Regions from separate parts of the Vibrio owensii genome, predicted to be linked through region 2. Evidence: predicted binding sites of a transcription regulator. Region 2 holds the regulator's gene; the other holds the start of a gene.
What was found. The regulator MetJ, encoded in region 2, represses methionine synthesis genes. The targets are predictions, from matches to a motif close to TTAGACNTNTANANGTCTAA.
Positions count from the first base shown of each region.

Region 1 (15,620 bases), 990 kb from region 2:
AGGTGCATAACACGACTTGCGTGCGCATACAGAATACGGTCGTTGTTTAGTTTTTCGAAGGCAGGTAAACGCACCGCGGTGTTCGCAGCATCATGACGTGATGGGCGAATCGTAATTGGCTTCGCTTCTGGCTCTTCTTTTTTGGTGTCGCACTGAGTTTCTACTTCGTATGGGTTCTTAGGTACGAACGCTTCTTTACGAGGTTTCTCAATACGAGAGGAATCGATAACCGTGTAACCTTCTGGTTCTGCAGGTAAGTTAACCGCAGTACCACGGATATTGGTCATGTTGGTGATGTCTTCGCCATCGGCTAAACGGTGCGCTACTTCAACAAGAGCACGCTCGGCGTTACCAAATAAAAGGATGTCCGCTTTTGCATCGAACAGAACAGAGCGGCGAACTTTGTCTGACCAGTAGTCATAGTGAGCTACACGACGCAAACTCGCTTCAATACCGCCAAGAACAATAGGTGTGCCTTTGTATGCTTCACGACAACGTTGTGAGTACACCAAAGTTGCACGGTCTGGGCGTTTACCACCTTCGTTATTAGGTGTGTAAGCGTCATCGTGACGAAGCTTTTTGTCAGCAGTGTAGCGGTTGATCATGGAGTCCATGTTGCCCGCAGTGATCCCGAAGAACAGGTTTGGCTTACCAAGTTGCATGAAAGCATCTTTGTTTTGCCATTCTGGTTGAGCAATGATACCGACACGGAAACCTTGAGATTCCAATAGACGGCCAATGATCGCCATACCAAAGCTCGGGTGGTCTACATACGCGTCACCCGTGACAATGATAATGTCACAACTATCCCATCCTAGGGCGTCCATTTCTTTGCGACTGGTCGGCAAGAAGGGTGCCGTACCAAAACACTCAGCCCAGTATTTTTTGTACTCATGAATAGGAGTAATGTCGTTGGTCATATTTTGCTCTCTGTTCCAGGGAGCGCGAATTATAGCGATTTGATAATCAGGTATCTATACCCAAGTTCCCTTATCAAGCTTAGTTCAGTAAGTTTTATTCGTAGATGAAAACTACTCGCAATTGCATTGGTGTTTTTTACTGCGTTATGTCCTTCAAAGCCTTGTGGTTATTGGCTTTTCTAATGGTGAAAATTTATTGATAAGCAATGGTGTGCTTATTGAAAACTCTTCCTATAATTTATTTAAGTGCATGCTAATGCATACGTCATTTTGACTCTAAATACTGACCGAACGCCGTGACGTTCCAAATTGTGTATGACCACTTTGCAATCATAAAACTACAGCAAAATCAGGCGACACCATGGGTAATCAGTAAAAAGAGGCAATGGCTGATAAAAATAGGGGGCTAGGTAATGAGTGAACTATTGTCTATTGCACAAGGAGATGTGCAGCCAGCGGCCGGTCATTCTCAGGTTATCGATTGGTCTTACGATATTCAGACCCGAGAATTTGAATGTGACCAGAATGGCATGATGGCCGCTTTCGGCTTAAAGAAACCCATTAGCGGATTAGACGACTTGTTTGAACACATGTTGCTAGGCCAGCAAGATGTCGCACGGGAAAAAATAGCGCAAATTGAACGAGATGGCGGGCACGGCAATTTGTCTTGTTGTTTGATGCCGAATGAGGCCATGTTGGTTCATGTCGACATGAGCTTTGAACGCCTGAATGATCACATCGTTCAAGGCAATGTTATTCCACAATTGAGTATCACCGGTTGTGAGGAATTGGCAAAAATCCTCGAAACCATCTTCGATTTACCTAATGTAGGTATCTTAGTTGCTGATCAAGAGACGCGAATCCTTGGTTGTAACCGTGCTTTTGAGCAACAAATGGGGTATGAAAACCGCGATATTGTCGGTTTGAAAACTAACATTTTTAGCTCTGACCATCACAGTAAAGCCTTCTACGATGATATCTGGGAGCAGATTAGCCAAGAAGGTTACTGGAGTGGCAATCTATTAAGTCGCGCTTCAAACGGAAGTAATCAAGCCCACCATTTGTGTATCTATCGTCTTAATTTTACCTCTGGTCGAACACTGTTCCTTGGTTTTTCGACGGATATTTCTGCCTCTCTGCTTTGGATGAAAAAAGCGGGAGAACAAGCTCAACAATGGTCGGCCTTTCTTCCCCCTCGTGACGAATTCGAATCTCAGCTTGCCAATCTAGCAAGAGAAAATGGCAACAAAGATTTGAACATCGTCATGACGTTACGTCCTAATTTCTCGCGTAAAAACTTGCTTGAGCAACAGCTCGGTTTAGCGGATTTCATGATGCGTAGTCGACACGCGAGCATTGCCGGTCAATTATCCAAAGATGTATTTGTCGTTTGTTTGCAGACGCCGCGCTGTCAATGGCTTAGCCCTTTGAGGCTGATTCAGATTGCGTTGAGAGGCTTTTTTGTTGAACTAAGAAGTGAGTTGGGTTCGAGCATGCATGATGTGATTGTAGAAGGTCAAACAGGGGTATCAGTACTGGGTTACGATACCAATAATCCACGACAAGCTTTGGTGCATGCCGCGCAAGCGATGGTCTCTGCACCGACAGGTGACCAAAGTTACTTTAGTTTTTACAACAGTGACTTGCATGACGAGTTGGTCAAGCGTCATCATCTGGAAGCGTTTTTAAGAACGCAAATTGAGAGCCAATTAGTCGATGTGTATTTTCAACCGATTATTGAAACGCGCACTGGTAAAATCGTGAAGTTTGAGGCGTTAGCGCGTTTCTACCATCAGAATAAAACCTACGACACACAAGAGATGATTTCAGTGGTGGAAGACCTAGAGTTGATCGCTGCACTGGACGACGTAGTGTGTAGAACTGCACTCAAGCAATTGCCTCATATTCAAAAAGTCTATGGTGAGGAGATTGGCTTAACGCTTAACCGTTCGTTAAATACCAAATTAGATTCCCTTCAAGTTCTGCAAAGTTCTTTAGACTTAATCGCAGAGAGTGGCGTAGACCCAAGCCGTATTACTATTGAGCTGACTGAAACGGCGTATTTCGAACAAGACCAAGAGCACACAGTCGCGTTGGAAGAATTGCGCGGGCAGGGCATTAAGATCGCGATTGATGATTTTGGTACGGGATATTCTTCGTTTTCCTATCTCGAAAAAGGCCAGTTTGATCTACTCAAGATCGACCGCAAGTTCGTCAAGAACATCGAAGAGGGCAGTACAAAATACAGCATCGTTAAGATGATCACTGAGCTCGCCCATAAGCTGAATGTTAAAGTGGTTGCGGAAGGGGTTGAGTCAGAAGAGGAACTAAAAGTACTTGCTAGTGTTGGCGTCGATTACATGCAGGGGTTCTTGTTTTCTCAAGCTATTCCTGTGGTTTTATTGGACAAGCCTCAATGTCACAAGAAGCGATTTAACGGGGTAGTCATAAAGCCAACACGTGATGAATCTTTACTTTCACTGAGTCATCGTGATGTAAGGCGTTTAGACCCTGGAGAGCCATTATCATTGGCGGTTGAGTACATGAATCTTAGCCCAGATGCACCTTTAGTCGTGATAAATGAAAAGTGCTGTGTTGGTCTGATTACTAAGGAACAGGTCAATTTGCATTTAACACCAGCGATGGGGACGGATCTGGAATCAGAAAGAGAGAACCGCATTTGGAAGCGACCAGTGAACCAAGTGATGAATACAGAGCTTGAGAGAGTGGATGCAAACCTACCGGTCTCTGAAGTGAAAGCTTTAGTAAAAGCAGGCACCAAGTTCCCTTGGATTTTATGTGACTCGCAAAACGAATATCGCGGTTTGCTGACGCAAGAAGATGTGTTGAGTTATTTGGCCTCACTGTAATGAATGCTGACCCATAAGTAATAACTAAAAGCCCTGTTGCGTTTAGGTGGTTTGGCGGTAGGCGATTTGCTATTATCGCCACCCCAAAATGACTTTTGAGTTTGCATTCAACATGATTCAACAACTGCTGTTAACTTTTCCTCCAATGCTGTTTGGCGCGCAAGCGCTGTTGACTTTGCTTTTGATTAAAGGCGATATCTGTCCGGGTCAACGTGGTCGTCTGCATAAGATGTTGCCGTCAATTGGTATTCTTTGGTTGGCAGTGGCTTCACTCCGTATTGAAGCGTTTATGGTCGTGTTCGCGATCTTCTATTTCTACTCTCAAGTTCAGACTAAAAAGACTCGTGAAAAAGGTCCGCTATGGGCGCTGCACCTCGCTAACGGTTTGGCGTTTGCTTATGTGAGCATTCAAGTGTTCGAGCAACCGCATTGGGCAGCCTCGGCTTCGATGGCGCTGATGATCTTCTTCTTGGGTGCGGCATTTGCTCAACTGCTTCTGGTTATTGCACGCAGCCGTCTGCAAGCTTTCCACCGTATTTTGCCTGTGACTGGCGTGGTTTCTGGTATGTTGTTGGTCGTAATGACCTTGTTCTCGGCGTATCAATTGGATGAAGCGACGCTAAACTCGGTGACGCAACACATCTTGGCGTCATTGGCGATGCTGATTGTGGCTATTGTCGTTTGGTGCTGGCATATCTTTACTCACAAAGCGCCGAATAAAGTTCAATTGGCGGCGGCGCTATTACTGGCTCTTGCTTCAATGACCAGCCTTCAAGGTCTATTTTTACTTGGCGCATAAGCCTCAGTGACCTTACATCCTCTCAGAATTCTGCTTAATGAGCTCGGGATTTAGACCGAGCTCACTTTCAAATCATCCGATTAAGTCTACGCTTTAGATATAGCCTCTATTCGTTTAGAGTGCGCCAAGACGCATGTGCTCAACAGAATTGAGGTCGAATACCTTGTCTTAGAGGAGTGTCGCTATGGACTTAAGCAATGTTAGTAACTGGGACAGCATTATTTTGCTGGGTATCGTTAATGAAAAGCTGCGCTTAGAGTGCGACAGCTTTGAAGAGCTCGTTTCCATGTACGAAATGGATGTGGAATCGCTAGTGGGCAAGCTTGATATGCTTGGTTATCAATACGACCCACTCACTAATCAATTCAAATCTTACGAACGTTAAATTCGTCTCGCTTTCCGAATTTTTAAGCCATCTTGATGCCGTCAAGGTGGCTTTTGCATTGTTGGCGCGCGGTGGCAAAGAAGGCTTGTAAATAACGCTTATCTTTTTCTGAGTTTCGTGTTGCAGCAAACAAGCGACGCCATAACCCATCACCAAACGGCTTACTGGTAATGAGCCCTTGACGTGAAAACTCCGAAATAGCCCAGTTAGGCAATGCCGCGACGCCCAATCCTGCTGACACCATTTGTACGAGCATTAGCGTGTTATCTGCTTGCTTCCATTTTGCTGGCTCTATACCTGCTGGCTGTAAGAAGTGTTTCACCACATCCAATCTTTGTTTCTGAACTGGATACGAAAGCATGGTTTGATCGGCAAGATCTTCAGGTTCAATGATCTCTTTATTGGCAAGGGGATGGCTGGTGGACGTGATCAAGCGCATTTCGAAATCAAACAGTGGTTCATAGTGCACTTCAGAGCGAGGTTGAATGTCGGAAGTGATCACCAAATCAAGTTCTCCGGCGAGTAATGCAGGTAGAGGCTCAAAGCCAAATCCGGAGGAGAAGTCGAGCGTGACGCTTGGCCACGTGATCTGATACTCCTTAAGCGCAGGCATCAACCACTGGAAGCAAGAGTGACATTCGATTGCCATGTGCAAGCGGCCATTCACATCTTCTTTTAGACTCGCGAGCTCGTTCTCGGCTCTGGCAAGTTTAGGCAAGACGTCATCGGCCAGTCGAAGCAAGATTTCACCTTCAGACGTAAACTTCACGGGGCGAGTTTTACGCAAGAATAGCTGGCCTCCAATACGAGATTCGAGATCTTTGATTTGGTGAGAAAGGGCTGATTGCGTCAGATGTAAAGCTGTCGCTGTCGCTGTGAGTGACCCTGTATCTCGTAACGAGGTGAGGGTACGTAAGTGTTTCAACTCTATCATGAATCCCATTCATCCTTATGTATCTGCCATGAGCTTTATTAACTTACCGATAAAAAATGGATATGTAAACGTCTAGACGTCCATTTGTTTTGATTGAGTGCGAGTGAGATCCCTCACTATGAAATTATTTAATAAACAAGTTGAATAATTGGATGTTGTTCAATTCTCTTGTCAGAGAGATAGTTTTAGCCATCCAGACATCTTGGTAAGTTTCATACTCGATGTTCTGACTCAAACATCAGACACTGAATAAGGAATACGGACATGGCGACGACAACGCATATTCTTGGTTACCCACGCATTGGTGAAAAACGCGAACTCAAATTTGCTCAGGAAAAATACTGGCGAGGAGAAATTGATCAAAACGAACTCAAACAAGTTGGTGCTGCATTACGTGAGAAGAACTGGAGCACGCAAACGGAAGCGGGTTTAACCTTCGCTGCGGCTGGTGACTTTGCTTGGTACGATCATGTACTTACAACCACTTTGTTGCTTGGGCATGTACCGAAGCGTCACGCTAATGGGTTTCCAGATCTAGACACGCTATTCAAAGTCGGCCGTGGGCAGTCTCAAGCTAGCTGTGATTGCAAAGGAGCGGCTGCCTCTGATATGACGAAGTGGTTCAACACTAACTATCACTACATTGTTCCTGAATTCAGTAAGGATGATTCATTTGAAGTCAGTTGGCCGCAATTGTTTGAGGAAGTAAACGACGCGATTAAAGCAGGGCATAAAGTGAAGCCGGTTCTGCTTGGGCCATTAAGTTACCTGTATTTAGGCAAAGAAGTGGAAGAGGGCTTTGACCGCCTAACGCTATTGCCGAGAATTTTGACTGCGTATCAAGCCATTCTCTCTAAGCTGGTAAGTTTGGGTGTCGAGTGGGTGCAGATTGACGAACCTATTCTTTCACTTGAACTTGAAGACAAATGGGCTGACGCATTCAAGCTCGGATATCAGGTGATCCGCAGCGATGTGAAAGTGTTACTGACGACCTATTTTGATTCTGTCAGTGACACACTAAACAAGATTATTGAACTGCCGGTGGATGGCCTGCATATTGATTTGTCTGCATCACCAGAGCAACTGGATGAAGTTGTCACTAAGTTGCCAGAGGATTGGATATTGTCTGCGGGTGTAGTGAATGGACGTAATGTGTGGCGTACTGACCTAAGCAAACAGTTGGAACGTTTACAGCCCGTTAAAGATAAAATTGGCGACCAATTATGGGTTGCGAGCTCTTGCTCACTGTTACATAGCCCTGTTGACCTCGATCTCGAACCTTCTTTGAGTGAAGAAGTGAAAAGTTGGTTTGCGTTTGCGAAGCAAAAAGTGACGGAAGTGGCGCTACTTGGGCGTGCGCTAGATGGTGACCCAAACGCCATTCTCGCTTGCGATACTTACAGCCAGCCAATTAAGGATCGTAAGACAGCCACTCATGTGAACAAACCTCAAGTACAGGCACGTTTGAATAGCATTACCGCGTCACTCGGTGAGCGCAGTGCACCATATGCTGAGCGTGCCGCTCACCAAGCTGAAGTGCTTGATTTGCCGCTACTTCCGACGACGACCATTGGCTCTTTCCCTCAAACAGGGGAAATCCGTGTTCAGCGTAGCGCATATCGCACAGGCAAGCTTTCAGAAGCTGAGTATCACCAAGCGCTAAAAGGTCATATTGCTGATGCGGTAAAACGCCAAGAAGCGCTCGACCTTGATGTTTTGGTGCATGGCGAAGCAGAGCGTAACGATATGGTGGAATACTTTGCCGAAAACTTGGCTGGCTTCCAAACCACAAAGTTTGGTTGGGTACAAAGCTACGGCTCTCGTTGTGTGAAACCAGCCATTGTTGTGGCAGATATTGAACGCGAAAAGCCGATCACGGTTGAATGGTCTACCTACGCGCAGTCATTAACCAGCAAGCAGATGAAAGGCATGCTCACAGGTCCGGTGACAATACTATGTTGGACATTCCCGCGAGAAGATATCACTCGTAAGGAAATTGCAGACCAACTAGCGCTTGCTTTACGTGATGAAGTATCCGACCTACAAGATGCAGGCATCAATATTATCCAGATTGATGAACCTGCAATACGTGAAGGTCTGCCTTTGAAGAAGCGCGACCACAAAGCGTATCTGCAATGGGCTGTTGATGCGTTTAAGATCTCTGCGGCAAGCGCGAAACCGGAAACGCAAATCCACACCCACATGTGTTACAGCGAGTTCAATGAGATTATTGATTCGGTGGCGGCGTTGGATGCGGACGTCATTACCATTGAGACATCTCGCTCGAACATGGAATTACTCAAAGCGTTTGAAGAGTTTAATTATCCAAACGAAATCGGCCCTGGCGTTTACGACATTCACTCACCGAACATTCCAACACAAGAGTGGATTGAAGGTCTGTTGAAGAAGGCAGCAGAGAAGGTGCCAGTACAGCGCTTATGGGTGAATCCAGACTGTGGTTTGAAGACGAGAAACTGGGCAGAGACAGAAGCGGCGTTAGCAAATCTGGTCTCAGCCGCGAAAAAGTTACGCACTGAGCTCGCTTAATGATTACTAGCAAATGAAAATAAAAAGCGAGGACATTGAGCCTCGCTTTTTTCTATCTGATCTCTTACTCATTCTAGTGAACGAATAAGCGCATTACTGTGGCTGTTGAGTCGCAGTACAAGTTTGCTCTGATACTAGCTCATCTGCCATTAATTGGCCGCGAGAGTTACGGATCTTAATGCGGTACATCAAGCCCATATCGATTTGCTCACGAACGGAAGGCGTGTTGCAGTAGGTGTAAATGCTGGTATTCAAAACTTGGTTTAACGGCTTAGCACCCAGTGCATCGTCGTTGTAGATCATCATCATCTCAACCACATTCTTATTGGATGAGATGCGTAAAATCTTAAGAGGACCGTATTCAAGCGGTAAGCCCGCAGAAAGAACACCCGCACGGTTTGAGGCCATCAATTCGAGCTGGCGCTGTTTATCATCGTTCGATGAACAGCCAGCTAAGGCACCAAATGCGAGGAATAGACACAGTAATTTTTTCATAACTTAAAACACTTTCTTGAACGGTTTTACGATGACATTTTCGTAAACACCCGCCGCGATATAAGGATCGGCATCAGCCCATGCTTGAGCATCTTCCAAAGAAGCAAACTCTGCTATTACGGTTGAGCCTGTAAAGCCCGCTTCACCTGGATTATCAGAATCGATCGCTGGCATTGGACCCGCTGTGAGTAGTCGGCCTTCGTCTTGAAGCTGTTGTAAGCGCTCAAGGTGTTGCGGTCTAACACTCATACGTTTTTCCAATGAATTCTCGATGTCCTGAGAAAAGATGACGTACCACATAGCATATTTCCTTAATTGGTAGGGTAAAGTCTTAATTTAACGCCTTTTTTGTGTCACTCACAAGCGAACATGAAAAATTGTGAGGTTCTTCCTAGCATTTATTGGTTATGGCGTACTTGATTACTTCTGAATTGGGCGTGGTTTGCCTTCAGTATCGATCGCAACATAGTTGAAGGTGGCGTCACAAACCATGAAACGGTCTTCAATGCCGTGTTCTTTGATTGGCTTAACCCAAACTTCTAAATCGATGCTCATTGAAGTGCGACCGATTTTAGTACATTCGCCGTAACAACACACAACGTCGCCGACTCGAACGGGTTTTTTAAAAGTGATACTTGATACTGAGACCGTTACGATTCGACCAGAAGAGATTTCTTTAGCAAGAATACCGCCCGCTAAATCGAGCTGAGACATGATCCAGCCACCGAAAATATCGCCATTGGCGTTAGTGTCGGCAGGCATAGCGAGGGTACGAAGCAGCAATTGGCCGCGAGGGGATTGAATTTCCTGACTCATTTTGACATCCATTAACTCTAGCAAAGCTAGTCTGGGTGGATTGCAATAAGGCAACACCAAAAGTCCAGACAGCAAGAACAAAACAGCGACCCAAAGGTCGCTGTGAATAATCAATATGAGCGAATTATAGCAAAACTGAGTTTTTAATCATCAACCGATACATCGGATGAGTTCTCTTTTTGCTCTTTCTGTTCTTTTGGCATGTGTTTATAGATGTAGAAGCCCGTTGCAATCATATAAGCGAACGTTGCAATCAACAAACCAAACACTTTGAAGTTCACCCAAACATCTAATGGGAGTTCGAACGCAACGTATACGTTCAAGCCTGCGCAGAACGAAAAGAAGCCGACCCATGCCCAGTTAATCTTGGTCCAAACCGCATCCGGCAACGTTATCTCTTTACCTAACATGCCTTTGATTGCTGATTTACCCATTGCGTGGCTGACAGCTAAGCCTACAGCAAATATCACGTAAACAATGGTCACTTTCCATTTGATGAAGTTCTCATCGTGGAGGAATATCGTCATACCGCCAAAGATGGCCACCATGGCGAAAGTGATCAGCTGCATCTTCTCTACTTTTTTGTACAGTACAAACGTCAACACAATCTGGATGGCAGTCGCGGCAATAAGAGCACCAGTCGCAACGTAAATGTCGTACATCTTATAAAGTGCAAAGAAGACGATGAGTGGAATAAAATCAAGGATTTGCTTCATGCTGCAAAAATACCGAGTTGTTGAGTTGAGGACAGTCTAGCGAAATCTGAGGCAATGTGAACATTTATAGCTTAGTGGAAACAAAAATTGCCGTAATCAATACGGCAATTTTTTGAGAGGAGTAGTGGCTACGCGACGTTTTGGTAGCGCGTGATTAATGTCTTAACATCTTCTAGATAACCCTCTCTCAGAAGGTTATCGACGGTCGCCTCTAACTCATCATGAGACATGGTAAAACACGTTGATTTTCCGGTCATTAGGCTTAGGTACTGGTGGTATTCTTCTTCAGTGTAATGACCGACGCGATCAAGCAACAGTGTTTTGATACCGTGGTGAATCAAGCCGTAATATGTGTGTCGATGAAGCATCATGTTCACTCCTTATCAAGCTGCTCCTCCATCCTGTAGAGGACTTGAATCTGTGGATAATTCGATTTGTACTTCAGCAATGCATATCGGATGCCAACTATTCGTTCTCTTTTTCAAAAGAGCTAGACGCGGCATCTTTATTCAACCAGTTGTTCAAAACATGACGCAAAGCGTTCAATGTCGTTGGCTTTTCTAGTCTCCCGTCCATCAGCTTTTTGATCATGTCTAATTCTCGTTCACCAGACTCACCCGACAAAGCAATGATAGGCGTTTGAGAAGAGAGCGCCTTGATTCTTTGGCTTGCATCAAACCCGTTCATAACAGGCATTTGCACATCCATTAGAACTAAATCTACGTGATTGTTTTTAAATACTTCTACTGCGTTTTCACCGTTATTCGCTTGTAAGCTGTTGACGCCCAATTGGTTCAAATACATTTGTACAAGCGCACGTTGCACCTCTTTATCGTCGACAATGAGCACTGTTGGTGCTTGGCTATCTATTTGTACGTTGGCTGTGACTTTATGTTCAGTGCTTCGTTTACTGTGTTTCCAGTCATTGAAGTAAGGTGTGCGTAAGGTTTCGGCTTTTGGTGCATTTGGCACAACAGGGAAGTACAAATGAAACTCGGTAAATTCGCCAAGCTTAGATTCGCACTCAATTCTGCCGCCAAATGAACGCATTACACGCTGACAGTAACCTAAACCTAAGCCACTACCACCGCTCTTTTGGTAAGAGAAAAAGTCATCAAAGATCTTGTGAGATATCGTCTCGTCGATGCCTGGACCAGTGTCGCGGAAGACGAGAATATTTTCGTAAGCGCCCGTTTTGGTGCTTATCTCAATTTGACTATCTGCATACGAGTCAAAATAGTAAATTGCATTACGAATCAGATTGAAAATGACAAAGTTAAATAAGGTCTCGTTGAGTTTTGCAACAAAGTCAGTGTGTTGCGGTAAGCGAATTCTTTCAATTATCTTCTCATTTTCAAAACCGTAGTGACTGACGGCTTGGTCGACGGCTTTGTGAATCGAAGTCATCGCGGTAGGCTCATGCTCCGGAGAGCTGTCGCTCACTTCTCGCAAAATGATATCGATAAGTTGGCGACCACGTTGAATCGCCGCTTGGCCATTCTCTATATCCAATTTGATCTGCTCAACAGAGGCTTGATCTTCGATGTGCTGCTTTAGGGCCTCAAATTGTAATTGAACTTGAGCAAGAGGGTTACGCATCTCATGGGCAATCGAGTTTGCTAAAGCACGACTTTGACGAATGCGGCGGTCGGCCTCAATAGTGCTTTGGACTCGCGTGAGCAAGGTCTGCAGCGCAGAGATCTCCTCATTAGAGAACATTTGATTGTTGCTCTTATGTGGAGAAACCAATAAATGCGTCACCGATTTGCCTTGACCAAATAAAGGCATGACTAAAGCTGTGTCGTTCGAGCTCATCTTGTCGTAGAGGGCTTTGAGTGAGCCTTTTGCGGAAACCTTGTAATCCAACTCTTCAGAAAGCTCATCAAGAACCAACACCGACTTATTAGAAGAAAGGTAATCTTCGTAAAAGGTTTCGTTGTAGTTGCTGGTTACGAGACGCAACTTGTCATTTGGAATCTGCAGTAGATTCCCAAGGTGACGCATAGCCTCATCGATCGACAGTTTAAAATCTTCCTCTAGCGCTAGGATTTGTTGAACCGGAGTCTTTTTGTTGCCGTAAATCAGGAAAGAAGCGTAACGACTCACTCGTTTGTAGAGTAAATGCCATGTGATACCGATAAGTGCACAGATAGGTGTGGCGATAAGCCATTGGTTGCTATCCGTTAGCGGAATAAATATTGCCCCCAGCGGAAGAACAAATATCGCACAAACGAGCAATGCACTCAGGCACATGTAGGCCAGATATTTCACGCTGTAGAAGCGAGAGGTCAACAATGCATAACCGACAAACAACATCTCACTAATGGACAAGGCTGGTGGTAACCAAGTAAGTGAGAAATCCCCCATGAAATAGGTCATTCCAAGGTGAATGGTTGCGGTAGACAGCATGAACACCAAGATACCGGCGATCATGTAATTCGTTTTCGCTAAGGTTAGCTTGCTGCTGTTGGTTCTCATTGCAACAAGGTTTACTAGCGTGAGGACAACGAAGCTGACAAGACCAATAAAGAAGTACGAAGTATGAGGCCCAAACTCAATGACGAATTGGCTTGGCCCTACGATGTCCACATGTTCAACCGTCAAATCGGGACGCAAATTGATAAACAGTGAGTAGACCGTAAGGGTAACGAAAATCGCCTGCTGCCATAGATGGACTTTGCCTTTTCGCTGTTCTGCCGCGAGTTGGCAAGAGAAGTAGTACGCAAACGCAAAGGCAAAAAACGAGGCGAGGTTGGCAAACTTTGCCATGAATATGCCGGCCGTTGCGCCAAGTTGAGGCAATAAGTCAGTATGGAAGTAAGCGTTGCTACTGATCCACGCAATGATACACACTGAATACGCTATGTAAGGCGCGTGGTGTGTACCGAAGATCACTTCATTTTTTTGTTTCAGGCGATAGCAATAATAGAAGAGCCACATCATAACCACGGCTACGGTCGCGAGGAGCGTCACGGCCTTGGCGTAGATTATTGCCTCTAAGCTAAAATCAAACATGCTCATCTCTTTCTAAGGAACCACGTTTTCTGATCTCTCGAACGGCACGTTTATAGCCTCGAAAGTCGGTATCACTGAATGCTTTGACCATCATTTCAAAATTCCAGAATCCACGGTACGTCTCTTTGCCATCGTTATTTAAGTCGCAATAACCTGAATGGAAATACGCTTTTGCGTCGATGGCTTGATAAAAGTTGAGCATGAAAGGTTGCTCGATAATGGTGAAGCCGATTTTATAACCTGTTTGATGCAACACGCTCATCAGTTCTTTTTGAGCGAGGTAGAGGAAGTAGAGTTTTTGTTGAGCATTTCCACTTACGGTCAGGCGCAGCACTTCACATACGGCTTGCGTATCAGCCAATTGTAACTTGAATTCACTATCAAATTCTGGGAGAGAGTAACATTTTAACAGTGCAGATGGTGTAAATAGCTGTAAACGCGTGAATTCGGAGTAGCCATAACTAGGAAAGCAGTAATTCCACTGTTCGTTACTAAACTGCGGTGCGTAGCTGAGCCAAGTATCATGAATGGACCAATCTTGGATAAGTGCAGAAGCAACGAGAGTAGGGCAAGGCTCTTGGTCTGGGTGCTTTAACACGATGAAGTGTTTGCCAACTTGGGACAAAAACAACAGTGGCAGCATTTCGTACCACTTTTCACCTTGTATAAAAAGCTCAAGATTGCTGAGTGCAATCGCATCACTCAATGGCATTGCCTGCGGATGGCTCGGAGCTTGTACCATAAGTTGAGCATCTTCTACGCGCTCAATTAGCGCACCGTAATAAGCGCTGTCTTCAAAGGGCAGTTTGGGTGCTGTTGAAGCGTATTCTTCTAATGGAAACTTGGCTTTAATCGCAGCGATCTCACACTCACACCAAAAGTCCAACCAATGCATGTAGCACTGTCCTACAACGTCTTCAAGTAGAGCAATTTCTTCTGATAGTGTGCTTGGATAGCGTTGAATAAGATCGCGATAATCCATTAACTCAAAGAGAACGGAATAGCTTTTATGCTGATGCTCTGGGAAGAGAGAGGTGAGTTGGTTTTTACGGTAATCCGTAATGGTTTGAAAAAGCGCGGTGCGCTCATGTGGTTCATAAGCGTTGATCACAAGATCGAGCAGCGCTTGCTGTTTTTGTTCGATAGACAAACTGTTAGCCGACAGTGAGCCTAAAGATAAGGTTAATTTCATGGGACAACCTAGCCTAGGTTTATTGATTTTTTATGTTTGTGTCGTCCTTATATCACTAAAGAAAAAATATGCTACCGGTTTCTATTTAAACGGTTACGTAAGGCAAGTTTGAGATGAAAAAAAGCCGCTCTTTTGAGCGGCTTGTTTAAATTGCATTCAGGCTTAAGCTTCTTGCTTTTGAAGCTCAACTTGCTGTGCTTCTTCTTCCACTAGAGCATCAACGATAACGGCACATGCTGCGTCACCTGTGATGTTTAGTGCCGTACGAATCATATCGAAGATACGGTCAAGAGCGAACAATAGTGGTAGACCTTCAATTGGGATACCTGCCGCTAGAAGTACAGCCACAACAAGGAATGAAGGACCAGGAACACCTGCTTGGCCTACTGCGCCTAGTGTAGAAGTTACGATGATCGCAATGTAAGCGCCCATACCTAGGTCGATGTTGAATAATTGCGCGAAGAAAATGGCTACTAGGCCATAGTAAATCGCGTTACCAGACATGTTGATGGTCGCGCCAAGAGGCAGAACAAATGATGCTGTTGAGTTGCGAACACCTAACTCTTTCTCACACGTATCCATTGTTACTGGCAGTGTCGCCATTGAAGAAGCTGTAGACAGTGCAACGGCTTGTGGCTTTTTCATTGCTGAAACGAACTTCTTCGCCGATGTCTTAGTGAACACGTGCACCATCGCTGGGTAAACCACGAAACCGAACACTAGGATTGCCGCTACGTAAACAACGAACAGTTTGAATACCACCATCAGGGCACCAAAACCGAACGTACCTACCGCTTCAGCCATCAGACCAAATACACCGATAGGAGCAATGATCATCACTTTGTTGATCATCCAAACCATAGCGTCAACGATGCAGTTAACACCATTGATGATTGGCTCGCGACGTGATTTTTCTTGTTTTGAAATCGCG
Region 1 is NZ_CP019959.1:3,134,900-3,150,519, forward strand. It holds gene A9237_RS14395 (YgiQ family radical SAM protein) at 1-920, opposite strand, end outside; gene A9237_RS14400 (EAL domain-containing protein) at 1,334-3,790, shown strand; gene A9237_RS14405 (hypothetical protein) at 3,879-4,589, shown strand; gene A9237_RS14410 (DUF4250 domain-containing protein) at 4,774-4,974, shown strand; gene metR (HTH-type transcriptional regulator MetR) at 4,997-5,908, opposite strand; gene metE (5-methyltetrahydropteroyltriglutamate--homocysteine S-methyltransferase) at 6,173-8,455, shown strand; gene A9237_RS14425 (GspS/AspS pilotin family protein) at 8,549-8,950, opposite strand; gene A9237_RS14430 (YciI family protein) at 8,954-9,250, opposite strand; gene yciA (acyl-CoA thioester hydrolase YciA) at 9,371-9,766, opposite strand; gene A9237_RS14440 (septation protein A) at 9,910-10,482, opposite strand; gene A9237_RS14445 (hypothetical protein) at 10,611-10,853, opposite strand; gene luxN (quorum-sensing autoinducer 1 sensor kinase/phosphatase LuxN) at 10,948-13,497, opposite strand; gene A9237_RS14455 (acyl-homoserine-lactone synthase) at 13,490-14,689, opposite strand; gene A9237_RS14460 (dicarboxylate/amino acid:cation symporter) at 14,852-15,620, opposite strand, start outside.
Region 1: a site for MetJ is predicted at 5,973-5,992, ahead of metE (5-methyltetrahydropteroyltriglutamate--homocysteine S-methyltransferase). Genes of this name have one in related genera too.

Region 2 (15,620 bases):
CAATATCATCGCCACTTTCACGTAAATCTCGAACCGTATGGTTTATCGGTAGCCCTGCCCCCACTGTCGCGTTGTAAAGCCAATGACGACCGATCTTCGCAAAAGCATCTTGCACTTGATGGTAGTACTGGCTGTCTGCTGACCCCGCCACTTTGTTTGCAGAGATCAGGTGAATACCTTGCTGTGCAATGTCAACATAACGGGCAGCGAGCTCCTTGCTTGCTGTGACATCAAGTACAACCGCTTCATCGTAGTTTTGCAGAGCGCCCAGCTTATTGAGCCAGTGGCCGTCATTCTCAATGCTTTCATCATCGAAGCGCTGAGCAACCGTTGCTGCATCAATACCGTTTTCATCAAACCAGTAAGTCTGGCTGTCTACAACGGCAACCAAATCAAAACTCATGCCGTGGCGTTTTTCGAGCTCTTCTTTTTGCTCAGAAAACAACGATAGCCAACTTGAACCAATGTTACCTTTACCACACAAAGCCACTGCTACGCGCTTCTGCGCTTGAAACAGCTGACTATGAATACGTTGAACTAGCTCTTCGACTTCTGCGCGGCGTAGTACAGCGACCAAGCTCAAGCCAGATTCCGTCTCTGAAATAAACTCAACAGGCGCATGCTTAAGTTGTTGGTAAAAACCAAAGCAGTGGTTTGCGTTTTTCGTCACACCAGCGCCAACGGCAGCTAGCAACGAATACCCTTCTTTCAGTTTAATTTCCGCTTCAACGGCGAGCTCTTGTAGATAAGTCAATGCTCCGCCAGCAATCTCTGCCGTGTACGCCAAACGCAAGGTTTGCTGATCTTCTTGCGCTTCAAATGCTAGTGGCTCTAATTGAGCGCGCTTTAACGCTTGCAGCACTTCTTTCTGCGCTCGCTCAAAATCATGGCCATGCACAAATGACAGTTGCACCAGTAGCACTTCATCAAGGGAAGTAATGATCTTCGCACCACGACCCGAGGCTAGTACACGTTCAATACGCGTTGAGCCAGATTCTGGTTGATAGCTGCACTTTAGGTTCAAATCCATCGCACTTTGAGCAACAGGCTGAAGCGTACGGCTGTGCAGTACTGGGGCTGCTAAACGAGCAAGTTCACTCGCCTCATCTAAACGCAGCAGAGGTAACAGGCATGCATCCGACACCAAACGCGGGTCTGCGCTATACACACCAGCGACATCACTCCAGATTGTCACGGTATTTACTTCCGCCAACGCACCAATCACAGTGGCTGAGTAATCTGAACCATTGCGACCTAATAGAACGGTTTCACCTGCATTATTCTGTGCCATGAACCCCGTAATGATGACACGCTTATGGTTATGTTGAGTTAACGCTTCTTTAATAAGTGCATAAGAACGAGCACGATCGACTTCTGGCTGCGTGCCTGCTTCTGCGCGCAAAAAGGCACGTGAGTCTTGAGCGACTGCTGGCAAGTCTTGCTGAGATAGCAATGCGGCTAGCAAACGTGAAGACCAGACTTCACCATGCCCCAGCACTGCGGCTTTTTGTGCTTCTGTTAGCGGAGCTGTCAACTCAGCTAAGGTACTGAATTCATCTTGAAGAGAAGCAAGCACCTGCGCTTGGGTTTCTCCTTCTAACAAAGCTTCAACTAACTCTGTCTGGAACTGACGTAAGCTTTGCAGCGCTTCGTGTGCGATGCGACCGTCTTTATCCAACCCTTCCAAAAATTCAATCAAGCGGTTAGTGGTTTTGCCTGCTGCGGACACCACCACTAAATCATTTTCTGATGAATACTCTTTAAGGATCCCCACGACGCGTTGGTAACACTCTGGGTTTGCTAAGCTGCTACCACCAAATTTATGCAGCTGACGTTGTACACTCATGACCTTTTCTCTCCCAATTACTGTGCTGCTTTCGCGAACGCTTGCTCAAGATCAGCAATCAGATCTTGCGCATCTTCTAAGCCGACTGATAAACGCAGTAACTGTTGAGAAACGCCTGCTTCAGCCAGAGCTTCTTCACCCATCGCACGATGCGTCATTGAAGCAGGGTGACAAATCAAGCTTTCTACACCACCTAGCGACTCAGCAAGGGAGAACAGGTCAAGCTCTTTAACGAACACTTTTAATTGCTCAAACGAACCGGCAAATTCAAAGCTCAGCATAGAGCCAAAGCCTGATTGTTGTTTTTTCGCGATGTCATGACCCGGATGCTCTGGCAGACTCGGATGATAAATCTTCGCTACCAAAGATTGTGTTTGCAGATACGCCAACACTTGCTGAGAACTTTCTTCATGGACTCGCATTCGCGCACCCAGCGTGCGAATTCCACGGAGCGTCATATAACTGTCGAATGGCGTACCCGTAGCGCCAATGCAGTTACCCCACCATGCTAATTCTTCAGCATGCTCTTCGCTCTTGGTGATCACCACACCACCAATCACGTCAGAGTGACCATTAATGTATTTCGTCGTTGAGTGGATAACAAAATCCGCACCAAGCTCCAAAGGCTTTTGGTACACAGGTGTCAAAAAGGTATTGTCCACTGCGACTAAAGCGCCGACTTGTTTTGCTTTCTCACACACAGCCGCAATATCAACAACGCGTACGAGCGGGTTTGATGGTGTCTCTAACAAGATAAGCTTTGGCTTTTTCGCAATCGCCGCATCCAACGCTTGCTGATCCGATTGGTCAACAAACTGCACTTTAAAGTCGCCTTTTTGGGAGCGAGTATTGAACAAACGGTAAGTACCGCCGTAGCAATCATGCGGCGCGACAATTAAGTCATCAGGTCCAAGAAACGCCGATACCCAAAGGTTCAATGCCGAAGTCCCGCAGTTAGTAACAACCGCGCCTTTGCCTGATTCAAGCTCATACAGTGCTTTTTCTAACAAGCCTCGGTTTGGGTTACCAGAACGGGTGTAATCGTATTGTGGAACTTCGCCAAACGCAGGGAAGCCGTAGTTAGTAGAAAGGTAGATTGGTGGTACAACAGCGTGATATTGACTGTCTGACTCGATACCAGTGCGTACAGCAATGGTCGCAGGCTTACGGGTGCTCATGGGTGTATCCTTTCACGGGTGGTGACATCTAAATGGGAATGCGCTATATCTAGCTTGTATTGCTCAATTGATTAACACTCTTCCCTAACTATTAACCTCACTTTACTTGTCTAAAAATGAGACGTCAACACTTCTAGACGTCTATATGTCTTTGCTTATGGCAGTAAATGCAGCTAAAATCAGCACCTATATTTATTTCTCTAACTTATTACATTAATGAAGGTGCGCAATGGCTGACTGGAATGGCGAATACATTAGCCCGTATGCTGAGCACGGTAAAAAAAGCGAACAAGTAAAAAAAATTACCGTCTCTATCCCGCTAAAAGTTTTAAAAGTGCTGACTGATGAGCGAACTCGCCGCCAGATCAACAACTTACGCCATGCGACTAACAGTGAACTACTATGTGAAGCGTTCCTGCATGCTTACACAGGTCAACCACTGCCAACAGATGAAGACCTTCGTAAAGACCGTCCAGATGATATTCCGACGGAAGCGAAAGCACTGATGACAGCAATGGGCATCGAATTCGAAGCGTTTGACGAAGAATAATTGCTTACAAATTCATCAAGATGAGAACCTGCACCGGGGGCAGTTTCAAACCAAACGAAAAAGGGACGCACTGGCGTCCCTTTTGTTTATCTGAAGCGTCTACTATATTAATTACTCAGCCATGTAGTTTTCAGGCATTTCAATACGCGCCACACCTGAATCAACTGCAGCTTGTGCTACTGCTTTTGCTACGCGTGGTAATAGACGTGGGTCCATTGGCTTTGGAATGATGTAGTCAGAGCCGAACTCTAGCTTGTCTACGCCTGCCGCCTTCAATACCGCTTCTGGAACTGGCTCTTTTGCCAATTCACGAATCGCATCAACTGCCGCTAGCTTCATTTCATCATTAATCTCGCTTGCACGCACATCTAACGCACCACGGAAAATGAATGGGAAGCAAAGCACGTTGTTTACTTGGTTCGGGTAGTCGCTACGACCAGTACCCATGATCAAGTCATCACGCACTTCGTGAGCCAATTCTGGTTTGATTTCTGGGTCTGGGTTTGAACATGCGAACACCACTGGTTTATCTGCCATTAGCTTCAATGCTTCTGCAGGTAGTAGGTTTGGACCCGATACACCCAAGAACAGATCCGCACCTTCAATAACATCTTCTAACGTGCGCTTGTCAGTGTTGTTTGCGAATAGTTGTTTGTATTCGTTTAGGTCGTCACGACGTGTATGGATCACCCCTTTACGATCCAGCATGTAGATCTTCTCGCGCATTGCGCCGCATTTGATCAACAGCTCCATACATGCCACAGCCGCAGCACCCGCACCAAGACAAACGATGGTTGATTCTTCTAGCTTCTTACCTTGCAGCTCGATTGCATTCAACATACCTGCTGCCGTTACGATCGCTGTACCGTGTTGATCGTCGTGGAATACTGGTACGTCACAACGTTCAATCAGACGCTTTTCAATCTCAAAACAATCTGGGGCTTTGATATCTTCTAAGTTAATACCACCGAATGTATCAGCAATGTTTGCTACTGTGTCGACAAATTCGTCGATCGTGCGGTGTTTTACTTCGATATCAATTGAATCTAAACCAGCAAAGCGTTTGAACAATAGCGCTTTACCTTCCATTACTGGTTTAGAAGCTAGCGGGCCAAGGTTACCAAGACCAAGAATAGCCGTGCCGTTAGAAATAACCGCAACCATGTTGCCCTTCGCTGTGTACTTATACACATTGTCAGCGTTCTGTGCGATTTCACGTACAGGCTCTGCAACACCAGGGCTGTATGCAAGAGCAAGGTCATTTGCAGTTTCAGCAGGCTTAGTCAGCTCTACTGCAATTTTTCCTGGAGTTGGGTATGCATGGTAATCCAATGCTTGTTGGCGGCGTTCTTCTTCTGGGGTGACTTCTTGGCGATTGTCTTCAGACATGGATCGTTTCTCTTTTGTTATTTTTTCGGTAAGGGGGAATAAATTCTAAAGGATAGAAGTCAATCTTCATAGGCTAGATTGCGAGCGATATCCTTAAAAAGGCCGATAATAAAAGAGATTAGACCAGATATTAGTGATGAGCACCTAGTTTACAGGTCAGGTGCTCTTTGAATCACTTCGTTCAGATGAGAAAACAGCGTTATCTTCTCACTCCTCATCAACGTACTGTGCTTGCAGATAATTCTCTATGCCAGACATTTCGATCAAGCCAAGTTGTGTCTCAAGCCAATCAACATGCTCTTCTTCATCCTCTAAGATCTCTTGGAAAAGATCTCGAGATACGTAATCACGAACGTCTTCAGCATAAGCAATCGCATCTTTTAAATCGGGAATCGCGGCCATCTCGAGCTTTAAGTCGCACTCAAGCATTTCTTTGGTATCTTCTCCAATCATTAGCTTACCGAGATCCTGCAAGTTAGGTAGCCCTTCTAAAAACAAGATACGTTCGATCAGATGATCAGCGTGCTTCATTTCATCAATCGATTCGTGGTACTCCTTGTCAGCAAGATGCTTTAAGCCCCAGTCTTTGTACATTCGAGCATGAAGGAAATATTGATTGATAGCGACGAGCTCGTTGCCGAGCACTTTATTGAGATGTTGGATTATGATTGGATCGCCTTTCATGACAAAGCCCTCCTCTTTGGCTTCATTTAAATGTAGAAGCAAATGAGAAGGTGTCAAAAAGCCCTAACTAATAATTAGCTAGCTTGTTTCAGTGTTAAGTATTCCGTTTCAGCTAAAATTTCTTTTGCTTGCTTGATGCACTTGCCACATTGGCTACCTAGAGCAGTACATCGTTTGATTCCTTTAATGTCGGTTACGCCTTCATCTATCGCCAACTTCCTAATTTTCTTGTCAGAGACACCATGGCAAAGACAAACGTACATATTCAAAACCTTTAAATTTCACTTTGGAATGAAATATAAACAAGAATCGTTCTTGTTACCAGTTGTATTAAGACGAATTAAAGAACGTTTTGTTATAACGGTCTGGACCGTTTTAGCAGTTTTCAGTGACTTAGCGGATGGCTAAAAAGAAGAGAAAATCGAGTAGAACTAAGCTCATGTTTTTAAGGAACAAAAAGCATGACTAAGAATGATGGGCTTATAACCATATTGAAAAGAGGAATAGCAGGTATAAAAAAGGGAAGCCTTAGCTTCCCTTTTTCTAGCGCTTTCTTCAAAAAGAAGAAGAGTGCAAGATTACGATTAATTCAGTAAGAATTAGTCGAAGATCTTAGCAACAACACCAGCACCTACAGTACGGCCACCTTCACGGATAGCGAAACGTAGACCTTCGTCCATAGCGATTGGAGCGATTAGCTCAACTTGCATTTGGATGTTGTCGCCTGGCATTACCATTTCTACGCCTTCTGGTAGAGAGATGTCACCAGTTACGTCAGTTGTACGGAAGTAGAACTGTGGACGGTAGCCTTTGAAGAATGGAGTGTGACGACCACCTTCATCTTTAGAAAGTACGTATACTTCTGACTCGAACTTAGTGTGTGGAGTGATTGAACCAGGCTTAGCTAGTACTTGACCACGTTCAACTTCATCACGCTTAGTACCACGTAGAAGTGCACCAACGTTCTCACCAGCGCGACCTTCGTCAAGAAGCTTACGGAACATTTCAACACCAGTACATGTAGTAGTAGTAGTGTCTTTGATACCTACGATAGCAACTTCGTCACCTACGTTTAGGATACCACGTTCGATACGGCCAGTTACTACTGTACCACGACCTTGGATTGAGAATACGTCTTCGATAGGCATTAGGAATGGCATATCTACTGCACGCTCTGGCTCAGGGATGTATGAATCTAGCGCTTCTGCTAGTTCAACAATCTTAGCTTCCCATTGCTCTTCGCCGTTTAGTGCGCCTAGAGCTGAACCTTGGATAACTGGTAGGTCATCACCTGGGAAATCGTACTCAGATAGAAGTTCACGAACTTCCATTTCTACTAGTTCTAGTAGCTCTTCATCGTCAACCATGTCACATTTGTTCATGAATACGATGATGTATGGGATACCAACCTGACGGCCTAGTAGGATGTGCTCACGAGTTTGTGGCATTGGACCATCTGTCGCAGCAACAACTAGGATACCACCGTCCATCTGTGCAGCACCAGTGATCATGTTTTTAACATAATCCGCGTGTCCTGGACAGTCTACGTGTGCGTAGTGGCGAGTTGGAGTGTCGTACTCTACGTGAGAAGTAGCGATTGTGATACCGCGCTCACGCTCTTCTGGAGCGTTATCGATAGATGCGAAGTCACGAGCAGCACCGCCGTATACTTTAGCAAGTGTTGTACAGATAGCTGCAGTTAGAGTAGTTTTACCGTGGTCAACGTGGCCGATAGTACCAACGTTTACGTGCGGTTTTACACGTTCAAATTTTTCTTTAGACACAATCGTGTTCCTTCCTAGTTATGATTCGCCGTGATCATTATTGATCCCGACGCGCCAGAAATTGTTATTTTATGCGCCAACGCCTGTTAGCGCAATATTTGGACGCATTGATCTTTAAAAAAAGCTGGACTTTTTTTCAGCTCAAAGCGTTTTAATTAGTAACCACGGTCTGCAATGATTTTATCTGCGAAGTTTTTCGGTACTTCAGCGTACTCGTTAAACTCCATAGAGTAAGACGCACGGCCTTGAGTTGCAGAACGTAGGTCCGTTGCGTAACCAAACATCTCAGATAGTGGTACTTGAGCGCGGATGATCTTAATACCAGCCACACCATCGTCCATACCTTCGATCATACCGCGACGGCGGTTAAGGTCACCAACAACATCACCCATCCAATCTTCAGGAGTAGTTACTTCAACATTCATCATTGGCTCAAGAAGAACAGGTTGTGCTTCTAATGAACCCTTCTTGAATGCCATCGAGCCAGCGATCTTAAACGCCATCTCGTTAGAGTCAACATCGTGGTAAGAGCCATCAAACAGAGTGGCTTTAATATCTAATACAGGATAACCCGCTAGAACACCGCTGTTCATTTGCTCTTCGATACCTTTCGCTACCGAGTTGATGTATTCCTTAGGAACAACACCACCCACAATTTCGTCAACAAAGACAAAACCTTCACCAGGTTCAGATGGCTCCAGTTTGATCCATACGTGACCATACTGACCACGACCACCAGATTGACGTACAAATTTACCTTCAACTTCCGCGTTGCCACGGATTGTTTCACGGTACGCAACCTGAGGTTTACCAACATTACAGTCAACGCTGAATTCACGTTTCATACGATCAACGATGATATCTAGGTGAAGCTCACCCATACCAGAGATCAGTGTCTGACCTGTTTCGTCGTCCGTTTTTACGCGGAATGATGGATCTTCTGCCGCTAGTTTACCCAGTGCAATACCCATCTTCTCTTGATCGGCAACAGAGCGAGGCTCTACCGCGATCTGAATTACCGGTTCAGGGAACTCCATGCGCTCTAGAATCACTTTGTGGTTCTGGTCACATAGCGTGTCACCTGTTGTAACGTCTTTCAGACCGATAGCAGCTGCGATATCACCAGCGCGAACTTCTTTTACTTCTTCACGCTTGTTCGCATGCATCTGTACGATACGACCGAAACGCTCTTTCTTGTCTTTTACTGAGTTGTAAACAGCATCACCTGAGTTCACAACACCTGAGTAAACGCGCATGAAAGTTAGCGTGCCCACGAATGGGTCAGTCGCGATCTTGAATGCTAGTGCTGAGAAAGGTTCGTTGTCGTCTGCGTGACGCTCAACTTCGTTCTCTCTTTCGTCGATGCCTTTAATTGCAGGAACATCAACTGGCGACGGCAAGAATTCGATCACTGCGTCTAGTACTGCTTGAACACCTTTGTTTTTGAACGCACTACCACAAGTAGCCAGTACGATTTCGTTGTTTAGTGTACGAGTACGTAGAGCTTGTTTGATCTCAGCTTCAGACAGTTCACCTTCTTCAAGGTACTTGTCCATTAGCTCTTCAGTTGCTTCCGCTGCCGCTTCAACTAGGTTGTTGCGCCATTCTTCAGCAAGCTCTTGCATGTCTGCTGGAATTTCGTCGTATGTGAACGACATGCCTTGGTCGGCTTCATTCCAGTTGATCATTTTCATCTTGATAAGGTCGATAACACCACGGAAATCATCTTCTGCACCAACGTTCAGTTGGATTGGAACAGGATTCGCACCAAGACGGTTTTTAATTTGGTCCACAACGCGTAGGAAGTCAGCACCTGCACGGTCCATCTTATTTACAAATACCATACGTGGAACGTGGTACTTGTCAGCTTGACGCCATACAGTTTCAGACTGAGGTTCAACACCAGATGAACCACAGAACACAACAACTGCACCATCAAGTACGCGCAGAGAACGCTCTACTTCGATAGTAAAGTCAACGTGTCCAGGGGTATCGATGATGTTAACGCGGTGCTCTTGGAATTGTGCTTCCATACCACGCCAGAAGGTAGTAGTCGCCGCAGACGTGATTGTGATACCACGTTCTTGCTCCTGCTCCATCCAGTCCATGGTTGCTGCGCCATCGTGAACTTCACCGATTTTATGAGACAGACCAGTGTAGAACAGAATACGTTCAGTAGTGGTTGTTTTACCTGCATCTACGTGAGCACAGATACCGATGTTACGGTAGCGCTCAATAGGAGTTTTGCGAGCCACGATTGAATCCTCTTACTTAGAGATAGGGACTATTGCTATAGCTAAAAAATGCTATCCCCTAGATATAGCAATAGTTCCTAGCATATGCATAGGAACTAAAGAAGTGCTGCAAGGAACCTTGCAGCACTGAAAAGGTATTACCAACGGTAATGAGCGAACGCTTTGTTTGCGTCAGCCATGCGGTGAACGTCTTCACGTTTCTTAACCGCAGTACCTTTGTTCTCAGACGCGTCTAGCATTTCAGCAGCTAGGCGTTGAGCCATAGATTTTTCACCACGCTTACGCGCAGCTTCAACCAACCAACGCATAGCAAGTGCGTTACGGCGAACCGGACGTACTTCTACAGGTACTTGGTAAGTTGAACCACCTACACGGCGAGATTTAACTTCTACCGCTGGGCGAACATTTTCAAGAGCTTCTTCAAAAATAGCTAAGTGGTCTTTACCAGACTTTTCAGCCATAGAATCTAGTGCAGTGTAAACAATTTTCTCTGCAGTAGATTTTTTACCGTCAACCATTAGGATGTTAACGAATTTTGCCAGCAGTTCAGATTTGAACTTTGGATCTGGAAGGATCTTACGCTGACCAATGACGCGACGACGTGGCATGGATTTTCTCCGTTGTCTTCTTCAGGTTTTATCCAAAACTTTTCAGTTTTTTCAAAAAATTAAAAATAATTTAGTGTTTGGCCTTACTTAACGGAATCCATTAAGACTTAGGACGCTTCACACCGTACTTAGAACGACCTTGTTTACGGTCGTTAACGCCAGCACAGTCAAGTGCACCGCGAACAGTGTGGTAACGTACACCCGGAAGGTCTTTTACACGACCGCCACGGATTAGTACAACACTGTGCTCTTGAAGGTTGTGACCTTCACCGCCGATGTACGATGTAACTTCGAAGCCGTTTGTCAGACGTACACGACAAACTTTACGAAGTGCTGAGTTAGGTTTTTTAGGTGTAGTAGTGTAAACACGAGTACATACACCACGTTTTTGTGGGCACGCTTCTAGTGCAGGCACGTTGCTTTTAACAACTTGCTTTGCACGTGGCTTACGTACCAACTGGTTAATAGTTGCCATTAACTAGCTCCTGATTTACTTGAAAGTAAGCTTTGTGAAAAATCTATCCCTAACAGCGGTTGGCAGTTAGGGACGCAAAATTCTATGCAGCAGTGAGAGGTGTGTCAAGAAATATACGGATCTTTTTTGTTCAATTAGGGTAATTAGTCCGTAAAGCTCAATCGACAGGAAAGAAGGGTTAATCCCAAGTCAGAGATTTGGCTTGTTTTGCTGTTAGTTCAACAAAGCCAGCATAGCCAATCACCTCAATAGATGGGCTGATACGATTGCTCATACCACGGGCTTCAATATCGCTTTGCAGCGCAAACACTGATGGACCTTTTGCCTTGCTGAACGCCTTATGCTGAGGGTTCGCAGCGTACACGGCATCTTCAATCAACAAGACATCATCTTGCTCACTGTACAGTGCCATTGCATCGTCTAACGCAGCTACGGATTTGATGATATGTAACATGGCTTCCTCAGAATGACAGCAGTTTGCCCGCTTGTTGCAGTTTAGCTTTTAGTTGCTCAGTATTTAGAGCCTCTGCATCAATGACTAAATCGGCTTGAGCCACGCCACGCTCGGCAAGCGAATCAGCACAAACAAACACTTGCTCAATGTCGTACAAGTCGAACAACTTCAGCATTGGTGCGTAGTCTTTGCTTAAAATGCCATTAGGCTCTTGTCCAAGAAGTAACTGATACACACCATCGCCAACAAATAGAACGGTGATATCTTCACAGTACGCAGATGCCGCTAGCAGCGCATCCACACCTTCACGTCCTGCATTACTACCATGAGGTGCGCTACGAAATAGGTAAGTTAGCTGACTCAAAACTGCACCACTCTATCTTGGGTTAACATGGCTTCGGCTAAGCTCCCCAAACCGGCTTGCTCGAACCCTGTAGCTAGGTTGTTCTGCTCAAGACCATGTTGATTCGCTTCATCTTCACTGATGATACCGCGACGCAATGCCGCTGCCACGCACGTTTCCAAACGAACATCGTGCTGCTGTGCGAGTGATTGCCATGCTTTGGTTAGGTCAAACTCGTCGTTGGCAGGCACGCTCAGAGCCGTACCATTGGTGACGCCATCTTGGTAAAAGAACACACTCACCAGAGTATGTCCTTGTTCAATTACCGCTTGTGCGAATTGGTATGCGCTGCGTGCCGATTGACTGCCGTAAACTGGGCCGTTCACGACCAGCGTGTAAGTTAATCCACTCACGCTTATTCGTCCTCAGTTTTACGCTGACGAATGTATAGGTAAACGGTGTGTTTAGAAATGTTCAGACGGTCTGCGACGCGGTTGATAGCGTCTTTGATGTCGAAGATACCTTTGTCGTACAACTCCATCACGATCTGACGGTTTTTGGTGTTGTTCGATACAGATTTATCGGCGTTGATCTCTTCAATCGTGCGCTCAACCGTTTGGTCTACGAGCTCTTCAACATCACTTGCGAAGTTAACAGAAGACGCCGCTTCTTTCGCTTCTTGCGTTGGCATGAACGATTGCAGCACTTGAGAGAAAGGCGCATCAAGGTTGACGTTGATACAAAGCAGACCAATCACGCGGTTTTCGCCGTTACGAATAGCAACGGTGATCGACTTCATCAATACGCCGCCTTTTGCGCGGGTAAAGTACGAACGCGAGAAGTTACGCTCAGAGCCTTCGATGTCTTTCAACATCTTAAGCGCTAAATCTGTGATAGGAGAGCCCACCTGACGACCAGTGTTCTCGCCGTTAGCGATTTTGATTGCAGAGGTATTGAGATCTTCGAGTGAGTGAAGAACGATTTCACAGAAAGGACCGATCAGACTGGCAATGCCGTCCACGACCGCTTCGTAAGATCTCAAGATGATTTTATCGTGCTCGGTAAATGGCATCACGTTGACAGATTCCATTTCGAGCAACATTTCCGCATTTATTGTTTCTGTAGTTGTCATAAGCCTTCGAGCGAAAAATCAACAAATTGGTGTAAGTTTATCAGAAAATTTGAAAGGCAACCTAGCAAACTCACCAACTAGTGACCTAGAACAAAAAAGGTCCGTAAAACGGACCTTTTTTCATCAAGTTATCGCTAACTGTAATTATTGAGCAGCGTTGTCGTTCTCAATTTTTAGTAGCTCAACTTCGAATACTAGCGTTGAGTTAGCAGGGATGCTTGGTGTGTCTTGATCACCGTATGCTAGCTCTGGCGGGATAACGAATTTGAACTTAGAACCCACAGGCATTAGCTGAACACCTTCAGTCCAACCTGGGATTACGCGGTTTAGTGGGAATGTTGCTGGTTCGCCACGATCGTATGAGCTGTCGAACTGAGTACCGTCGATCAGAGTACCTTTGTAATGTACTTGAACAGTATCAGTGTCTTTTGGCTTCTCGCCTTCAGCTGGAGTCTCTACTTGGTACAGAAGACCAGAATCTGTCTTCACTACGCCTTCTTGCTTCTCGAACTCTGCACGGAAGTCATCGCCAGCTTTCTTCGCTTCAGCTGCTTTTTCAGCCGCTTGCTTTTGCATAGTTTCAGCAACGCGCTTGTCTAGAGATTCTAGAGCTGCACGAGTTTCTTCTTCGTTTAGCGCTGCTTTGTCTTTAAATACGTCTTCGATACCTTTAAGAACTAGGTCTTTGTTTAGGTCGATGCCAATCTCGCTTGGTTTCTCAATGCTAGTGCTTAGGTAGTTAGCAAATGAAACACCGATCGCGTAAGCCGCTTTGTCATCGTCGTTTTTAAAGTGAACTGCTTTACCAGTCTCTGCTTGAACTTGTTCTGCTTGAGGTGCTGCTTCTGGTTTTGTTTCTTCTTTTTGACAACCTACCGCTAGCATTACTGTTGCAGCAAGTAGCGACACTTTTAAAACTGATTTCATTAAATTCTCCCAATAATGGCTTAGCCACTGGTTGTTGTGCACAAATCTTCTATGAGACTAGTGAAGACAATCGTTATACCAATATACTAGCTATATGTCTTAAGACACAAACCGGATTATTAGATGTGATGCAAAGAATTTCTCATTTATTCCTATATTTAATTGTCATCACCACGTTAAATGGATGCTTTTTTACCGATCGCGATGTTCAACGTTGGTCACTCGAACCACAAGGTTCCACCAGCTTTGCGCTCAGTCGAGATGGCCGATTCGCACTGCTGTACTCCAAAGAACACCAGTTGGTTCTTTGGGATTTGGAGCAAAACAAACAGCTCGCAAAGCTGGGTGAACTCGATCAAGCCGCCAATGTGGTCTCCCATATTCGCATTTCGGACAATGGTCGTTATGCAGTCACAGCGAGCCAAATGAACTTCGCTGTATGGGATCTCGGATGGACTCAAGCCGAAGGACTTTGGTCTATCGATGACGCGCTGATTCGAGACGTTGATATCACCAGTAACGGAGAACAAGTGTTGCTTGGCTTGTCCAACGGTAAAGCAATTCACGTCAACTTAGTCACTGGTCGCAGGCTAGAGTTCCTTGCACACCAAGAAAAAGTCAATTCTGTCGCTATCTCGCCCAACGGTCGCTTCGCCTTAACGGGTGGTAATGACTACAAAGCGTATCTGTGGGATACCGAAACCGGGCTAGTATTGCGTACCTTTGAACACGACCAGCGCGTTGTTCGAGTTGCCTTGCAGAGAGATGGAAAACTGGCCATGACTTCAGACGGTGGCAACCAAGCCATTATCTGGAATTTAGAGACGGGTGAAGAAGTCACTCAGCTTAGCAGTTGGTCTCGTCAGTTGATCTTCTCGACGGCACGATTCTCAGACGATGGCAGCTTATTGGTTACAGGAACGCCTTCAGGGCGCGTGATGGTATGGGATACTCGCACGGGTAAACGAGTGGATAGATTTGAAGTCGAGCCGAAAAAAGATACTCGCCCTCCTCGTGCGGTCGTGTATGATGCAGCCTTTGATTCCAAGCAACGTGTAATTACTGCCACTTCTGCGGGCATTGCCCAAGCTTGGCAGCTAGAGAACGGATCATGACAGAGAAAATCATTCAGCAATTGGAAGCACGCATTAATGACTTAGAATGTCAGCTTGCGTTCCAAGAACAGACGATTGAAGATCTGAACGGTGCCTTGTCACAGCAGCAACTGCAAATCACCAAGATGCTCGATCAGATGAAATACGTGGTAGGTAAAGTGAAGAATATGGATTCGTCGAATTTGGCCGATCCATCAGAAGAAACACCGCCACCGCACTACTGATTCATCCGAATCCCAGTGCAGTAAATAACACAAAGCCCAGACTCTTATCTGGGCTTTGTTGTCTTTAAGAAGCGAATCGCTACTCGTCCGAGTAAATGTTTACGCTCAACTCACCTTGAGTGTTGATCCCTGCTCGGTACATACCAGAACTGTTCATCGCAAAGTGCAACTCACCTTGTGCATCGATAGCGATTAGACCGCCCTCTCCGCCCATCTCTTTAAGTTCACCTTGGATGATATGTTCACAAGCAGTATGGACGTTTTCTTGCAAGTAACGCATGCGGGCTGCGACATCTTCCGCCACTCGTTTACGAATAAAGAACTCACCGACACCTGTAGTGGAAACCGCAACAACGCCGTTCTCTGCCACCGTGCCACAACCAATCAGAGCGGAATCTCCCACTCGTCCGTATTTCTTGTTGGTCACACCGCCAGTACTGGTCGCTGCCGCTAAGTTACCGTGTTGATCCAATGCCACAGCGCCGACGGTACCGTGTTTACGATCATCTGGGTAACGGGACTCGGAAAGAGCAAACAAGCCTTTCTCACGCATAGAAATCAGTTGTTCATAACGACGATCAGTGAAGAAGTAATCTTGCTCGGTGTACTCATGGCCTTGTTCGAAAGCAAATTTCTCAGCGCCCTCGCCGACTAAC
Region 2 is NZ_CP019959.1:2,148,027-2,163,646, reverse strand. It holds gene A9237_RS09890 (bifunctional aspartate kinase/homoserine dehydrogenase II) at 1-1,846, opposite strand, end outside; gene A9237_RS09885 (O-succinylhomoserine (thiol)-lyase) at 1,864-3,024, opposite strand; gene metJ (met regulon transcriptional regulator MetJ) at 3,254-3,574, shown strand; gene A9237_RS09875 (malic enzyme-like NAD(P)-binding protein) at 3,686-4,963, opposite strand; gene bfr (bacterioferritin) at 5,171-5,647, opposite strand; gene A9237_RS09865 ((2Fe-2S)-binding protein) at 5,722-5,910, opposite strand; gene tuf (elongation factor Tu) at 6,247-7,431, opposite strand; gene fusA (elongation factor G) at 7,587-9,686, opposite strand; gene rpsG (30S ribosomal protein S7) at 9,824-10,294, opposite strand; gene rpsL (30S ribosomal protein S12) at 10,395-10,769, opposite strand; gene tusB (sulfurtransferase complex subunit TusB) at 10,948-11,223, opposite strand; gene tusC (sulfurtransferase complex subunit TusC) at 11,231-11,587, opposite strand; gene tusD (sulfurtransferase complex subunit TusD) at 11,584-11,979, opposite strand; gene A9237_RS09825 (helix-turn-helix transcriptional regulator) at 11,982-12,698, opposite strand; gene fkpA (FKBP-type peptidyl-prolyl cis-trans isomerase) at 12,843-13,625, opposite strand; gene A9237_RS09815 (WD40 repeat domain-containing protein) at 13,754-14,740, shown strand; gene A9237_RS09810 (SlyX family protein) at 14,737-14,964, shown strand; gene A9237_RS09805 (isoaspartyl peptidase/L-asparaginase family protein) at 15,044-15,620, opposite strand, start outside.